DNA from 2 places in the Methylobacterium sp. 391_Methyba4 genome. Region 2 is predicted to be linked to the other one. Evidence: predicted binding sites of a transcription regulator. Region 2 holds the regulator's gene; the other holds the start of a gene.

Region 1 (5,793 bases), 2.6 Mb from region 2:
CTTCCTGTTCGCGGGCGAGACCCTCCGCTTCGAGGGCCTCGCCGAGGACGAGTGCCTCGTGACCCGCGCACCGCCCGGCACCGACCCGGCGATCCCGTCCTACGCGGGCGCGAAATTCCCGCTCTCGACCTTCCTCGCCGCCCGGGTCCGGGCACTCATCGCCGACCCGTTCGCGTGGGATCGCCTGCCCAAGCAGATCGGCGAGTATCTGGTCCAGCAGCGCCGCCGCTCGGTCCTGCCGGGTGAGCGCGATCTGCTCGTAGAGACGTTCCCGCGGGGCAAGCGCTACTATCTGACCGCCTTCCCATTCGAGGGCCGCCTCGCGCACCAGACGCTCGGCATGCTGCTTACCCGCCGGCTGGAGCGCGACGGCCTGCGGCCGCTGGGCTTCGCGGCCAACGATTACGGCATCGCGATCTGGACGACCCGCGACGTTTCCGAACGCGCCGCCCGCGATCCCGACTTCATCGGCGACCTCTTCGCGGTCGACATGCTCGGCGACGATCTGGAGGCGTGGCTCGACGAATCGGCCATGATGAAGCGCACCTTCCGGCAATGCGCCGTCATCGCCGGGCTGATCGAGCGCCACCATCCGGGGCAGAAGAAATCCGGCCGGCAGGTCACGATCTCGACCGATCTGATCTACGACGTGCTGCGCAAGCACCAGCCCGACCACCTCCTGCTGCGGGCTGCGCGGCAGGATGCGGCAACCGGACTCCTCGACGTGAGGCGCCTCGGCATGATGCTAGAGCGCATCCAGGGGCGAATCATCCACAGGTCTCTCGACCGGGTCTCGCCGCTCTCCGTATCCGTGATGCTCGAGATCGGGCGCGAGCGGGTCTACGGCGAGGGCGCCGACGAGATCCTGGCCGAGGCCGAGGCGGAGCTTCTCCAAGAGGCTCTGTCCTGACCGTCGATCCGCCCTCCCCCGACGACACCGAGGATGCGATCTTGGCGGCCGGCCTGAGACTCGAGAAGACTCACAAGCACCCCACCCTGATGCTCGCGGGCGAGACCCTGGTGCTCGATCTCTGCGGCGGCCTCTGGCTGCCGGAGCACCGGACGCTGATCGTGTCCGACCTCCACCTGGAGAAGGGCTCGTCCTACGCGGCCCGATCCGGCCAGTTCCTGCCGCCCTACGACACCCGTGAGACGCTCGCCTGCCTCCACGAGGCGGTGGCGCGTCACGAGCCCGCCCGCGTGGTCGCCCTGGGCGACTCCTTCCACGATGCCCGCGGGCCCGAGCGCATGGAGCCGGGCGACCGCGCCCTGGTGGCGGCGCTGCAGGAGGGCCGGGACTGGGTCTGGATCGCCGGCAACCACGATGCGGCCGTGAACGAAGGCGTCGGCGGGCGCTACGCCGACGCGCTGACCCTCGGCGGCCTCGTCCTGCGCCACGAGCCGAGCCCGGAGCCCGTTCCCGGCGAGATCGCCGGCCATCTCCATCCCTGCGGGAAGGTGGCGATGCGGGGGCGGGCCGTCCGCCGCCGCTGCTTCGTCACGGATGGCACGCGGCTGGTAATGCCGGCCTTCGGCGCCTATGCGGGCGGGCTGAACGTGCGCGACAAGGCCATCGAGGGCTTGTTCCCGAAGGGATTCACCGCCCACCTCCTCGGCGACGGTCGGGTCTTCGCCATCGGCCGGGCGCAGCTCGCCCGGGACTGAGCGCGCCCGTCATCCCGCGCAAATTCGCGCGGCGCGTCGTTTCGATGCGCCGCGCCGACGGGATCGCCTCGCTCCGTTCGCCAGGACGGCGCCGCGGCGAGGCGCCCGGTCTGATCCGGCCTCAGGCCGTCTTCATGAACCGGGTCACGCTGTCCGACAGGCTTGCCGAGTGGCCCGCGAGGCTCTCGGCGACATCCTGGACGGCCCGGGCGAGCTGACCGGTAGCATTGGCGGCCTCGGAAACACCGCCGATATTGCCCGCCATCTCGTGGGTGGAGACCGCCTGCTCCTCGACGGCGCTCGCCATCGCCAGGGTCAGCTTGGACAACTCGCCCACCGCCGCGGTAATCATCTCGATCGCTCCCACCGCCTCGCCGGTGGCGCTCTGGATCGCCGAGACCTGCTGTGTGATCTCGCCAGTCGCCTTGGCGGTCTGCTCTGCGAGCGCCTTGACCTCGGAGGCCACCACCGCGAAGCCGCGGCCGGCGGCCCCCGCCCGCGCCGCCTCGATGGTCGCATTCAGCGCCAGGAGATTGGTCTGGTCGGCGATCGACTTGATCATGCTGACCACCGCGTCGACCTTGCGGGCATTCTCGGCGAGCTGGCGCATGGTCGCGTCCGTGGTCCCGGCCTGCGCGGCGATCTGCTGCGCGCGCTCCGAGACGCGCCCGACCTGACCGGAAATCTCCTGGATCGCGCCGTTCATCTGCTCGGAGTTCGCCGCGACCGACGAGGCCTTGTGCCGTGCGGATTCGGCGGACTGCATCAGCCCTTCGGCCGAGTTCTGCATCTCCTGGATGGCCGAGCCCACCGCCTCGACCACCCGCTTGACATCGGTCTCCATGTTCACCTGCGCGGTGACCACGGCCCAGGTCAGCATCGGCCCGAGATACTGACCCTTCTCGTCGTTCACGGCCGTGACGCGCAGGTTCAGGGTCTCGGGTCCGACCTTGATCTTGGTGGAGTGCGGCAGCCGGCTCGCATCCGCCAGCATGGTGCGCTGGTGGCTCGGATTCTTGTGGAAGATGTCGAACGACCGGCCGAGCATCTCGTCGACTTTCACCGGCAGATGCTGGTCGATCGTCCCGAGGGTCCGGCGCGAGGTGGCGTTCATATAGTCGATCTTGAAATCGTTCTTGAGGTCGGCCGTCATGACGGCCACCGGAACGTTGTCGATCATGGTCAGGAGCCGGTTGATCTCCTTCTTCTTGGCGGAGATGTCCGAGGCGAACTTGACCACCTTCACGGGCCGGCCACGGGCGTCGAGGACGGGATTGTATGTCGCCTCCAGCCAGACCGAGTTGCCGTCCTTGTCCAGGCGGAGGAACTCGCCGGTGACGTACTGGCCGACCTTCAGCTTGTCCCAGAATTCCGTATACTCCGCGGTCTCGGCATAAGCCCTATCCACGAAGAGACGGTGGTGCCGGTTCTGAATATCCGGCAGATCATACTTCATCAGCTTCAAGAAATTCTTGTTCGCATGGACGACGTTTCCGTCCATCGAAAACTCGATGATCGCGAGCGAACGATCCAGGGCATCGATCTTGGCCTGGGCTTCGTTGAAAGTCGTACGGTTGAACATTTCGACACTCGCATTCCTCGCCCGCGGGTATCGCATCGCAGCGTTAATGAACTCTTTCTTGCTGCGTTATGCTGGTCTCCGTTTGGCGGCAGGCAATCGAAGACTTTTGATCGCGATGACGGAGTGCCTTCGAGGTCGGGGTAGATGGTTTCCGCGCCACTAACACTTGGCGAGACGCTTTTTGTGCTGTTAAAACGGTCTGAATATCAGAACCAACCGCGCATTCGAAAGTATACTATAGGCGCTATGGCGCTGAAAAGGATCAGGCCGAGCGCGTAGGGATAGCCGAGAGTCCAGTCCAGCTCCGGCATGTGCTTGAAGTTCATGCCGTAGATCGACGCGATCAAGGTTGGCGGGACGCCGACCACCGAGACGACGGTGAGCACCCGGAAGACGTTGTTCTGCTCGATGGTGATGAGGCCGAGGGCCGCGTCGAGCAGGAACTGCACGTTCTCAGCGAGGCGCGTCTCGAACTCGTCGAGGGATTCGATGTCCCGCTTGATCGTCTCGAAGCGCGCGTCCTCCGGCAGGCCGATGCCGTCGCAGGCTGCGGCGACGAACGGCACGATCCGTTCGAGCCCGAGCAGACTGGCGCGGATCTTCCCCAGGACCTTTCCGCGGTTGCTGATGCCCCGCAGAATCCGGCGCAGGGCGAGGTCGCGGCGCCGGGGCGGCGGGCTCTCCAGGCGCCGCCGCTCGGCACCGCGGACGTCGAAGTCGAAGATCCGGGTCGAGAGCGTGTCGAGTTCCGATCCCATGTCCTCCAGGGCGTCCGCGAGGCTGTCGACCAGCTCCTCCAGGACGACGAGGAAGATCTCGCTCGGGGTCGTGCTGCCATCGCCCTCCGCGATGCGCTTCGCGGAGGAGTCGAAGGCGCGCAGGTCGTGAAAGCGGATCGTGACGAAGTGGTCCTTGGTCAGCAGGAAGCCCAGCGGCTTCACCTGCGACGCGCTCTGCTCGAAGGTGATCATCGGCGTCGAGAGCGACAGGCCGCCCTTCACCCGGCGCAGGCGACTCGACGTCTCGACCTCCGACAGCGCCGCCCGGGACGGCACGCGCAGACCGGTCGCCGCCTCGACCGCTTTGGCTTCCTCCGGGCTCGGGTCGTTCAGGTCGAGCCATACCGTATGGCGCGCGATCGGGCTGCCGGGTTGCAACGCCACCGGGCCTTCGGGTCCGTGCAGGCTCAACATGACGGCGCATTATCCATGGGGCGAGAAGGAAGGCCGCCGGCGCGTCATCGCACCGTCGCGCGGGGGTGCGACAGCCTTGACTCGGAACCGCAGCGAGCCTATCTCGCCGCCGTCTTTGGCACTCGCCGAGACAGAGTGCTAACAGTCGAGTTCGCGAGCGGTCCCGCCGGCCGCATCAACGCCAACTCCAGACCTGAAGCAAGAGGGCAGCTCATGAAGTTCCGTCCGCTGCACGACCGCGTGGTCGTCCGTCGCATCGAGAGCGAGGAGAAGACCAAGGGCGGCATCATCATCCCGGACACCGCCAAGGAGAAGCCGCAGGAAGGCGAGATCGTCGCCGTCGGTCCCGGCGCCCGCGACGAGCAGGGCCGCGTCAACCCGCTCGACGTCAAGGCCGGCGACCGCGTCCTGTTCGGCAAGTGGTCCGGCACCGAGGTCAAGATCGACGGTCAGGACCTCCTGATCATGAAGGAATCCGACATCATGGGCGTCGTCGCCGTCTGATCGGATCACCTCTCACCGCCCTTTGAGACTTTCCATAGTCTTGGGGCGCAACCCAACCAGATAAGAGGCACACAATGGCAGCGAAAGACGTTCGTTTCTCCGCCGACGCCCGCGACAAGATGCTGCGCGGCGTCGACATCCTCGCAGACGCGGTGAAGGTGACGCTCGGCCCGAAGGGCCGCAACGTCGTGATCGAGAAGAGCTTCGGCGCCCCGCGCATCACCAAGGACGGCGTCACCGTCGCCAAGGAGATCGAGCTCGCCGACCGCTTCGAGAACATGGGCGCCCAGATGGTGCGCGAAGTGGCCTCGAAGACCAACGACATCGCGGGTGACGGCACCACCACCGCGACCGTGCTGGCCCAGGCCATCGTCCGCGAGGGCGCCAAGTACGTCGCCGCCGGCATCAACCCGATGGACCTGAAGCGCGGCATCGACCTCGCCACCCAGGCTGCGGTGAAGGACATCATCGCCCGCGCCAAGAAGGTCTCGACCTCCGACGAGGTCGCCCAGGTCGGCACGATCTCCGCCAACGGCGACAAGGAGATCGGCGAGATGATCGCCCACGCCATGCAGAAGGTGGGCAACGAGGGCGTCATCACGGTCGAGGAGGCCAAGACCGCCGAGACCGAGCTCGACGTCGTCGAAGGCATGCAGTTCGACCGCGGCTACCTGTCCCCGTACTTCATCACGAATGCGGAGAAGATGGTCGCCGAGCTCGAGGATCCCTACATCCTCATCCACGAGAAGAAGCTCTCCTCGCTCCAGGCGATGCTGCCGGTGCTCGAGGCCGTGGTCCAGACCGGCAAGCCGCTCCTGATCATCGCCGAGGACATCGAGGGTGAGGCGC
Region 2 (5,793 bases):
CCGGGTCCGGCGGTGGAACGGCTGACCCGGGTCATCGCAGGGCCGGGCGCCACCGCCGACGCGCTGTTCATCCCCGAAACCGCCGATGCGCTGCCGGGCGTGGCCGCGGCGCTGACCAAGGCGGAGTTCTCGCCCGCCCGGATACGCCCCATCGGCACCGCCCTCTGGAACGAGCCGTCGCTCTTCGCCCTTCCCGCCCTGCAGGGCGGCCGCTTCGCCTCGCCGGACCGCACCGGGTTCTCGAATTTCAGCGGCCGCTACCAAGCCCGGTTCGGCGCCGTTCCGCCGCGCGTCGCATCCCTGGCCTATGATGCGGTGATGCTCGCGGCCGCCCTGTCCCGACGCTACGGCTCGCAGCGCTTCGCGGAGACCACCCTCACGAACGGCTCCGGCTTCGCCGGCATCGACGGGACCTTCCGCTTCCGGCCGGACGGGCAGAGCGAGCGGTCCCTGGCGGTCTATGAGATCCGCAACAATGCCGCGATACCCGTCAGCCCCGCGCCGCGGGTGCTGGCAAAGCCCGGGATCTGATCAGGCCGCAAGTTCGGCAACCAGGGCATTGAGCACCGGCGCTCCCTTCGCGGTCGCGGCGATGCGGCCGCCGGGAAGCCGCTCCAGCACGCCATCACCGATCAGCATGCCGATGCGGTTGCCGTTCAGCGGCCGGCCCTTGAGGGCAGCGTAGCGATCCGGATCGATGCCCTCGCGAAGGCGAAGCCCCATCACCAGGAACTCGTCGGCCTGGTCGGCGGCCGTGAGCGTTTCGGTCTCGACGACGGCATGTCCGTCGCGCTCGACCCGGGCCAGCCAGGCTTCCGGCGACCGCTCGGTGACGGTCCCGATCCGTCCCCCCGCCGTCACGAGCCGCCCGTGAGCGCCAGGACCGATGCCGGCATACTCGCCGTAGCGCCAATAGAGCAGGTTGTGCCGCGACTCCGCCCCGGGCCGGGCGTGGTTCGAGATTTCGTAAGCCGGCAGGCCGGCCTCTGCGCAGAGTTCCTGGGTGACGTCGTAGAGGGCGCGTCCGACCTCGTCGTCCGGCGTCACCAGTTTGCCGGCGGCGGCGAGACCGTGGAACGGCGTCCCCGGCTCGATGGTGAGCTGGTAGAGCGAGAGGTGCTCTGCGGCCCGCGCCAGCGCCGCTTTCAGCTCCGCCCGCCACAGCGCCGGAGTCTGTCCGGGCCGGGCATAGATCAGGTCGAAGGAGGTCCGCTCGAAGGCCGACTGCGCCAGCGTGATCGCCTCCACGGCCTGTGCGGCGTCGTGGAGGCGCCCGAGGGTCCGGAGCGACGCGTCGTCGAGGGCCTGGATGCCGAGGGAAACCCGGTTGACCCCGGCGGCGCGGTAGCCCCGGAAGCGCCCGGCCTCGACGCTCGACGGATTGGCCTCGAGGGTGACCTCGGCGCCTTGAGCCACCGGCCAGTGTTCCGCGACGGCGTCGAGCAGGCCCGCCACGGTCGCGGGCTGCATCAGCGAGGGTGTCCCGCCGCCGAGGAAGATGCTGGTGACGGTCCGCCCCGGCGTGCGGGCGGCCGTGTGGGCGATCTCGGCTCGGAATGCCGCGAGGAAGCGAGGCTCGTCCACGCCCGCGTGGCGGACGTGGCTGTTGAAGTCGCAATACGGGCACTTCGCCGCGCAGAAGGGCCAGTGCAGGTAGATTCCGAAACCCACGTCGCGGGTCGGATGGTCCGGGCCGGTCGATACCATGATGACCGGGATGTGAGCGCGGCCGCGCCGTTTGGCAATCAGGAACCGGAGGCCAGACAGGCCCGGCTCAACGCCACGAAGGCCCGGGCCCGGTGCGAGAGCCCCTGAGCCTTCTGCCAGTCGACGCCGTGCTTCTCCTCGGCGCTCATCTCGCCGAAGGTGCGCGCGTGCCCGTCCGGCCGGAAGATCGGGTCGTAACCGAAGCCGGCGGTCCCCCGCGCCGCCACGAGGTCGCCGAACACCCGCCCTTCGAACAGCTCGGTGTGGCCGTCCGGCCAAGCCAGGACCAGGGCCGAAACGAAATGGGCCCGGCGGTCGGCCGCGCCACGGTCGTCGAGCTCGGCGAAGATCCGCGCCATCGCGGCCGCGAAATCCTTGTTCGGGCCGGCCCAGCGGGCCGAGAAGATGCCCGGTGCTCCGTCGAGGGCGTCGACGCACAGGCCGGAATCGTCCGCGAAGGCGGGCAGTCCGGTGGCGTCGGCCGCCGCCTTCGCCTTGATGGCGGCATTCTCGGCGAACATCGTGCCGGTTTCCTCGGGCTCGGGCAGCCCGAGTTCGCCGGCCGACACCGCCTCGACCCCGAACGGCGCGAGCAGCTCGCGCATCTCGGTGAGCTTGCCGGCATTGTGCGTGGCGATGACCACCTTCCCGGTCAGGCGGCGGCTCACGCGATGGCCTCCTTCTGCAGGGCGACCAGCCGCTCGGTGCCGGCGCGGGCGAGGCCGAGAAGTTCGAGAAGCTGCTCCTGGGTGAACGGCTCCATCTCGGCGGTGCCCTGCACCTCCACGATGCCGCCGCGCCCGGTCAGCACGAAATTGGCGTCGGTCTCGGCCGCGGAATCCTCGGCGTAATCGAGATCGAGGACCGGCATGCCCTTGTACAGGCCGCACGAGACGGCAGCGACATGGTCGCGCAGGGGATCGACCGAGATGATCGAGCGCGTCCGCATCCATGCGAAGCAATCGTGCAGCGCCACCCAGGCGCCGGTGATGGCGGCCGTCCGGGTGCCGCCATCGGCCTGGATGACGTCGCAATCGATCGTCACCTGACGCTCGCCCATGGCCGGCAGGTTCGTGACGGCCCGGAGGGACCGGCCGATCAGCCGCTGGATTTCCTGCGTTCGACCCGACGGCTTCCCGGAACCAACCTCGCGGCGGGTGCGTTCGTGCGTCGCACGCGGGAGCATGGCGTACTCCGCCGTGACCCAGCCCTTGCCCGATCCGCGCAGCCACGGGGGCGAACGCTCTTCGAGCGACGCGGTGCAGAGCACCCGGGTATTTCCGAAGCTGACGAGGCACGAGCCTTCTGCGTAGCGCGAAACCGCGCGCTCCAGGCTCACGGGCCGCAACTCGTCGGCGGCACGCTTGGAAGGCCGCATCGCGGGCCCCTTCTGTCGAGAGTGTCGAGGGCCGGGCTCTTAGGCCGCCGCGACATCACGGGCAAGCATCGCCATACGGATTGATCCGCGCGGGTCGGTTGCGCATGATCGGACCACAGGATGACCGCGTGACACACCCCAGTCCCAACTTTGCCAACGGCCAATCCATGCAGGCCCTCGCCGCCCTCAATGAGCGCGCCCGCGAGATCTTCCGGCAGATCGTCGAGAGCTATCTCACGACCGGCGAGCCGGTAGGCTCCCGGAATCTCGCTCGGATCCTCCCGATGGCGCTGTCGCCGGCCTCGATCCGGAACGTGATGGCGGATCTGGAGCATTCCGGCCTGATCTTCGCGCCGCATACCTCGGCCGGACGCCTCCCGACCGAACTCGGGCTGCGGTTCTTCGTCGACGCGATGCTGGAACTCGGCGACGTCAGCCAGGACGAGCAGGCGCGCATCGAGGCACAGATGCGGGCCGCAGCCTCGGGCCACACGTTCGATTCCGCCTTGGCCGAGGCCTCGACCATGCTGTCGGGCGTCTCGCGGGGGGCCGGCGTAGTGCTGACCACGAAGGCCAACGTCAATCTGAAGCACATCGAGTTCGTACGGCTCGATCCGGCCCGCGCCCTCGTCATCCTCGTCTCGGATGACGGCTCCGTCGAGAACCGCATCGTCGATCTGCCGCCCGGACTTCCGGCGGGTGCGCTTCAGGAGGCCACGAACTTCCTCAACGCGCGCCTGCAGGGCCGCACCCTGGGGTCGCTGCGCGCCGAGATCGAGGCCGGCCGCAAGGCCATGAAGCGCGAGCTCGACGCGATCACCGAACGCCTCGTCGATGCGGGGCTCGCAACGCCGGTGGGGCCGACGGAAGCGCGCCAATTGATCGTTCGCGGCCAGGCCAACCTGCTCGACGACCTGCGCGCGGTCGAGGATCTGGAGCGGATCCGCCTGCTGTTCAACGACCTGGAGACCCAGAAGGACGTCATCGACCTGCTGGCCCGTGCCGAGGGCGGCGAGGGCGTGCGTATCTTCATCGGCTCCGAGAACAAGCTGTTCTCCCTCTCGGGGTCATCGCTGATCGCGGCGCCGTTCCGCGACGGATCGCAGAAGATCGTCGGCGTGGTCGGGGTCATCGGTCCGACCCGCCTCAACTACGCGCGCATCGTGCCGATGGTGGATTATACGGCGCGGGTGGTGTCGAAGCTTCTGGACGGCGGCCGGTAGGTTCTGTCGGCCCTCAGGCCGCCCGAACCGAATCCAGGAATCGTGCGACCTCGACACCGAGGCGCGCGGAGTGCTGCGACAGATCCGATGCGGAGCCCAGGACCTGTCGCGCGGCCTCGCCCGTTTGCGCGGCGGCTCCGGCCACCCCGGCGATATTCACGGTCACGTCCGCGGTCCCGTCTGACGCCTGGGTCACGTTGCGGACGATCTCCTGCGTGGCCGCCCCCTGCTCCTCGACCGAGGCGGCGACGGCCGCGGCGACCGCGTTGATGTCCCGGATCCGCGTGACGATACCGTCGAGTGCCCGGGTGGCTTCGCCGGTGGAGCCCTGGACGCGCGCGATATGATCGTTGATCTCCTCGGTGGCGCGGGCGGTCTGCGCAGCCAGATCCTTCACTTCGGCCGCCACCACGGCGAAGCCGAGCCCGGCCTCGCCGGCCCGCGCGGCCTCGATGGTGGCGTTGAGGGCCAGCAGGTTGGTCTGCGCGGCGATCGAGGCGATCAGCCCGGCGGCGTCGCTGATCCGGGATACCGCCTCCGACAGCGCCTGCACGCGGTGTCCCGTCTCGTCGGCCTCGTCCACGGCCGTCCGGGCGAGGCGTGACGAGCCTGCGACCTGCCCGGCGATCTCGCGCACGCTCGCGCCGAGTTCTTCGGCCGCAACCGCGACGGTGCGGACGCTGGTCGAGGCTTGGTCGGCGGCCGCAGCGACGCTGCTGGATCGTGCCGCGGCCTGCGTGGCGGTGTTTGTCAGGGCTTGGGCGGTGGCGTGAAGCTCGGACGCCGCGGACGACACCGAACCGACGATCGTGCCCACGGCCTCTTCGAAACCATCGGCGAGCGCCGTCATGGCCCGCTTGCGCTCCGCTGCCGCCGCCGCCTCGGCCGAGCGCCGAGCCTCTTCCTGCTCACGTGCCTTCTGCGCCACAACGGCCTTGATACCCTCGACCGCCCGCCCGACCATCCCGATCTCGTCCCGGCGCCTGGCCTCGGCGATCACGGTATCGAGGTCGCCGAGGCTCATGCGCTGTAGGACTTCGACAAGTCGGTCTAGGGGATGTGCGACAGTCGCGGCCATCATCCGGCTGACAGTGACGGCCAGCAGAAGCAGCGTGATCGCGGTTGCGATGGCCAAGTTCTGCGCGAGGTGCGTGATGGGTGCGAACGCAGTGGCGTGGTCGACCGAAAGCGCGATGTACCAGTCGAGCGCCGGCGGCAGGTTTGGGACGCGTGCGAAGACCGTGCGGACGGACCGTCCCGCCTCGCGCGTGTCCGCCGCCCGACCGGCGGCGATGCCGGGAACCGGACCGTCGATCAGCTCCGACAGGGGCTTGCCGATGAACGCGGCCCGCGGGTGGATCAGGATCGTGCCAGCGCCCGACACCAGATAGGCATAACCGCCGTCACCCGGCGCGACCTCGGTAATCATCCGGGCAAGAGCCGAGACGTCGAAATCGCTTCCGACCACGCCGCCGAGACCGTGCG

What was found. The regulator HrcA, encoded in region 2, represses chaperone genes, less so after heat shock. The targets are predictions, from matches to a motif close to GTTAGCACTCNCNNNNNGNGAGTGCTAAC.
Region 1: groES (co-chaperone GroES) is a predicted target of HrcA. The motif match lies at 4,555-4,583, and genes of this name have one in related genera.

What each region holds. Positions count from the first base shown of each region.
Region 1 covers NZ_CP121475.1:845,185-850,977, reverse strand. The annotation lists gene P9K36_RS04070 (ligase-associated DNA damage response DEXH box helicase) at 1-910, shown strand, start outside; gene pdeM (ligase-associated DNA damage response endonuclease PdeM) at 952-1,665, shown strand; gene P9K36_RS04060 (PAS domain-containing methyl-accepting chemotaxis protein) at 1,787-3,247, opposite strand; gene P9K36_RS04055 (CorA family divalent cation transporter) at 3,454-4,440, opposite strand; gene groES (co-chaperone GroES) at 4,654-4,944, shown strand; gene groL (chaperonin GroEL) at 5,019-5,793, shown strand, end outside.
Region 2 covers NZ_CP121475.1:3,464,659-3,470,451, forward strand. The annotation lists gene P9K36_RS16240 (penicillin-binding protein activator) at 1-531, shown strand, start outside; gene hemW (radical SAM family heme chaperone HemW) at 532-1,707, opposite strand; gene rdgB (RdgB/HAM1 family non-canonical purine NTP pyrophosphatase) at 1,746-2,375, opposite strand; gene rph (ribonuclease PH) at 2,372-3,085, opposite strand; gene hrcA (heat-inducible transcriptional repressor HrcA) at 3,253-4,308, shown strand; gene P9K36_RS16265 (methyl-accepting chemotaxis protein) at 4,322-5,793, opposite strand, start outside.